DNA from 2 places in the Streptomyces sp. NPDC046909 genome. Region 1 is predicted to be linked to the other one. Evidence: riboswitches for the same ligand, from Rfam matches in the RefSeq annotation. Region 1 holds a riboswitch; the other holds the start of a gene.
The links. Region 1 has a riboswitch for glycine ahead of gcvT (glycine cleavage system aminomethyltransferase GcvT). Riboswitches for the same ligand answer to the same signal wherever they lie in the genome.
Positions count from the first base shown of each region.

Region 2: it holds a riboswitch for glycine, as region 1 does, so the genes downstream of both, gcvP (aminomethyl-transferring glycine dehydrogenase) here and gcvT (glycine cleavage system aminomethyltransferase GcvT) in region 1, are expected to answer to the same signal.

Region 1 covers NZ_JBEYXC010000032.1:38,145-40,531, forward strand. The annotation lists gene gcvH (glycine cleavage system protein GcvH) at 1-278, opposite strand, end outside; gene gcvT (glycine cleavage system aminomethyltransferase GcvT) at 397-1,515, opposite strand; glycine riboswitch at 1,672-1,775, opposite strand; gene ABZ928_RS51610 (AAA family ATPase) at 1,966-2,387, shown strand, end outside.
Region 2 covers NZ_JBEYXC010000009.1:465,794-468,180, reverse strand. The annotation lists gene ABZ928_RS30395 (DNA polymerase IV) at 1-61, shown strand, start outside; gene ABZ928_RS30390 (PRC-barrel domain-containing protein) at 134-511, opposite strand; glycine riboswitch at 653-749, shown strand; gene gcvP (aminomethyl-transferring glycine dehydrogenase) at 926-2,387, shown strand, end outside.

The DNA of each region.
Region 1 (2,387 bases):
GAGTTCACCAGCGACGGGTCGTTGGCGACGTCCTCGTTGACCTCGGTGACCTCACCGGAGACGGGGGAGTACAGATCGCTGACCGACTTGGTCGACTCCAGCTCGCCGCAGGTCTCGCCCGCGGTCACCGTGTCACCGACCTCCGGGAGCTGCACGAAGACGACATCGCCGAGCGCGTTGGCCGCGTGCTCCGTGATGCCGACCGTCGAGACGCCGTCCTCGGCGCCCGACAGCCACTCGTGCTCCTTGCTGTAGCGCAGCTGCTGGGGGTTGCTCATGGCCTGAATTCTCCTGTACGCGGGGGAGTGCTGTTGAAGGGGGGACTGCTGGATACACGCGTGAGCAGCGGAAATGTGCGCAGGGTCACGCGCGGGCGCGCGACCGTGCGTCCAGTGTCTACTTCTGGCGCTTGTAGAACGGCAGAGCCACGACCTCGTACGGTTCGTGGCTGCCCCGGATGTCCACACCGACGCCGGACGTGCCCGGCGCGGAGTGCGCGGCGTCGACGTACGCCATCGCGATCGGCTTGCCCAGCGTGGGGGAGGGGGCGCCGGAGGTGACCTCGCCGATGACCTGGCCGTCGGCGACGACGGCGTACCCGGCGCGGGGGACCCGGCGGCCCTCGGCGATCAGGCCGACGAGGACGCGCGGCGGCGCGGTCTCGGCACGGGCGGCGGCCTCGGCGAGCGCCTCGCGCCCGACGAAGTCGCCCTCCTTCTCGAACTTCACCACGCGCCCGAGGCCCGCGTCGAAGGGGGTGAGCGAGGTGTTCAGCTCATGCCCGTACAGCGGCATGCCCGCCTCCAGGCGCAGGGTGTCCCGGCAGGACAGACCGCAGGGGATCAGGCCGACGCCCTCGCCCGCCTTGGTCAGCGCCCGCCACAGCTCGACCGCGTGCTCGGGCTTCACGAACAGCTCGAAGCCGTCCTCGCCGGTGTAACCGGTGCGGGCGATCAGCGCCGGGACGCCGGCGACCGTGCCGGGCAGCCCGGCGTAGTACTTCAGGCCGTCGAGGTCGGCGTCGGTGAGCGACTTGAGGATCCCCGGGGACTCCGGCCCCTGGACGGCGATCAGCGCGTAGGCGTCCCGGTCGTCGCGCACCTCGGCGTCGAAGCCGGCGGACCGCTCCACGAGGGCGTCGAGGACGACCTGGGCGTTGGAGGCGTTCGCGACGACCATGTACTCGGTCTCCGCGAGCCGGTAGACGATCAGGTCGTCCAGGATGCCGCCGTCCTCGCGGCAGATCATGGTGTAGCGGGCGCGGCCGAGGCCGACGGAGGCGATGTTGCCGACCAGGGCGAAGTTCAGCAGGGCGGCGGCCTGGGGTCCCGTGACCGTGATCTCGCCCATGTGCGAGAGGTCGAAGAGCCCGGCCTTCGTGCGGACGGCGTTGTGCTCGTCGCGCTCGGAGCCGTAGCGCAGGGGCATGTCCCAGCCGGCGAAGTCGGTCATCGTCGCGCCGAGCGCGCGATGCAGGGCATCGAGCGCGGTCAGGCGGGGTGCGGTGCTGCTCATCGGACGGTCGTCTCCCAGGGATCCACGGCATGACGGGCGAGGTCGTTCCTCCCCATCTGTCATCGGAACCTGAGAGGTTCGCCATGATCGTCGAAAGATCCTGGCTTGCACCTTGGGTGGAGCCACCGGAAACGGTGACCCGCTTTTCAGATGTGCCTCGCCCGCGCGGTAACGGGGCCTGAGAGATTCAAGGGAGGGACTTGCTCCTTCGGCGCCCCAGCGACCAGACATGCTGCTGGGGACTCTCCCGCGCGGATTCAAACGGCCGGTATGCAGTTGGCGCGGACATCATTGCACGCATCGGGCACCGACGGCAGGGCCGCATCGGTCCGGCCCTTTGTAACTGGCTTGTGGCAGGACGATCACCAAAACAAGAGAGACACCCCATTACCTTCTCTTTACGCTCGGTGGGGAGGGGAACCCCCCTGACCCCGGAGGAGGACGATCACGGTGAACAGGACCACTGCGTACGCCACCACCTCGGCCGTCGCGCTGCCCGCGCAGCCGACCGCTCCGGCCCAGGAGGCATACGCACCGCGGCCGGTCGTCCGCGACCTGCGCGAGCGCTCCGGCCACAGCCCGCACGCCCTGCTCTTCGCCCCCGACGACCTCGTCGTGATCACCGGCCTGCCCGGCAGCGGCAAGTCCACCCTCATGAAGCGCGCGGTCAACGGCATACGCGTCGACTCCCAGGACACCCGCGACCGCTGGGACGAGCGGACGCCGCGCTTCCTGCCGTACGCCGTCTACCGCCCCCTCGTCCGGGCCGCCCACTACCTCGGGCTGTTCCGCGCCCTGCGCTCCGGCGAGGGCGTCGTGGTGCACGACTGCGGCACCCAGTCCTGGGTGCGCGGCTGGCTGGCCCGCGAGGC
Region 2 (2,387 bases), on a different contig from region 1:
GGTGGGGTGTGGGGTGTCCGGCCTTCGGCCGGACTTGGGTTCCCACCCGCACCACCCGTGACGGTTTCGTTGTTGGGTGCGGGTGGCCCTTGTGGGGGTTGAGCGCCGTTGGCGGCTGCGGCCCCGGGAGCGTCTAAGGTTCCGCGTCCTCCGTGCCTGCCAGCTTGCCGAAGTCCCGGTCCGGGAACGGGGGTGGTGGGGCCACGTCCAGGCCGTAGTGGTGGTAGAGCTGGAGTTCCTGGTCGGGGGACAAGTGGCGGCCTACGCCGAAGTCGGGGGCGTCCTTGATCAAGGCCCGGTCGAAGGGGATGCGCAGGGTGCCCTCGATCAGTTCGCTCGGTTCCAGGGGGACGAAGGCGTCTCTGCTGAACAGGCCGGTGCGTATGGCGGCCCACTCCGGCACGCCGGTCGCGTCGTCGAGGTAGATCTCGTCGATCGTGCCGATCTTGGTGCCGTTGCGGTCGAACGCCTTGCGGCCGATCAGATTGCGGGGATCGATGTCGGTCTGCACGGGCCCTCCACTTGGTCGCGACTCGCAACTCATCCGTAAGCACTACAAAAGAGCAGATTGGGGGAGGTGGCCACTCGAGGATCCCACGAGGGCCTCTCGAGGTGGCCGCGTTGACCTCGCTGGTAGGCTGGCGGTGGCTGCTGACCCCGTGCGGGAGAGTCCTCCGGACACCATCCGGAGGCGCCGAAGGAGCAAATCCTCCCCGGAATCTCTCAGGCTCACGTACCGCACGGACGAGGTCACTCTGGAAAGCAGGGCGGGTGTCGACGGCTTCCGCTCTCACCGACGGTGAAAGCCGGGCACCCTCGGGGCGTCCGGTGAAGCTCTCAGGTTGAGATGACAGAGGGGGAGGCCGTCCGGGTACCCGTGCCGTGGTGCCCCTCGAAGGTCGCGTCAGACCAGGAGGCCTCCGCAATGACCGCCCACCGCATTCCGCTCTCCGAGCTCGAGAAGGGCATTCCCTTCGAACAGCGTCACATCGGTCCCGACCATGAGGCTCGGGCCAAGATGCTGGCTCAGGTCGGGTACGGCTCGCTGGACGAGCTCACCGCCGCCGCGGTGCCGGATGTGATCAAGAACGCCGACGCCCTGGATCTGCCGGGTGCTCGTACCGAGGCCGAGGTGCTCGCCGAGCTTCGCTCGCTCGCCGATCGCAACCAGGTCCTCGGTTCCATGATCGGGCTCGGGTACTACGGGACCTTCACGCCGCCCGTCATCCTGCGCAACGTCATGGAGAACCCGGCCTGGTACACCGCCTACACGCCGTACCAGCCCGAGATCTCGCAGGGGCGGCTCGAAGCCCTGCTCAACTTCCAGACCATGGTTGCCGACCTGACCGGGCTGCCCACCTCCGGTGCCTCGCTCCTGGACGAGGGGACCGCCGCTGCCGAGGCCATGGCGCTCTCCCTGCGGATGGGGAAGAACAAGAAGGGGCTCTTCCTCGTCGACGCGGACGCGCTGCCGCAGACCATCGCCGTGATCGAGACCCGTGCCGAGCCGACCGGAGTAGAGGTCGTGGTCGCCGACCTCAGCGCCGGCATTCCGGCCGAGGTCGCCGGACGGGAAATCAACGGTGTGCTCGTGCAGTACCCCGGGGCCTCCGGCGCCGTACGGGACATCAAGCCGATCATCGACCAGGCGCATGAGCTGGGGGCGCTTGTCACCGTCGCCGCCGATCTGCTGGCGCTGACCTTGCTGAAGTCCCCCGGGGAGCTCGGGGCGGACATCGCGGTCGGGACCACGCAGCGGTTCGGTGTACCGATGGGCTTCGGCGGGCCGCACGCCGGATACATGGCGGTGCGCGAGAAGTTCGCGCGGAGCCTGCCCGGACGGCTCGTCGGTGTGTCCGTGGACGCGGACGGGAACAAGGCGTACCGGCTCGCCCTCCAGACCCGTGAGCAGCACATCCGGCGGGAGAAGGCGACCAGCAACATCTGTACCGCGCAGGTGCTGCTCGCCGTGATGGCCGGGATGTACGCCGTCTACCACGGGCCCGAGGGGCTCAAGGACATCGCCCGGCGGACCCACCGGTACGCGAGCATCCTCGCCGCCGGTCTCACCGCTGGTGGGGTCGAGGTCGTGCACGGCGGATACTTCGACACGGTGACCGTGCGGGTGCCGGGCAGGGCCGGGGACGTGGTGGTCGCCGCGCGTGAGAACGGGGTCAATCTGCGGCTCGTCGACGCCGACCTCGTATCCCTCTCCTGCGACGAGACGACCACGCGGGACCAGTTGGTCGCCGTATGGGCGGCGTTCGGGGTCGAGGGGGACGTCGAGGCGCTCGATGGCGGGACCGAGGACGCCCTTCCGGAGGCGTTGCTGCGGGACGACGAGTTCCTGACGCACCCGGTCTTCCGGCAGCACCGGTCCGAGACGG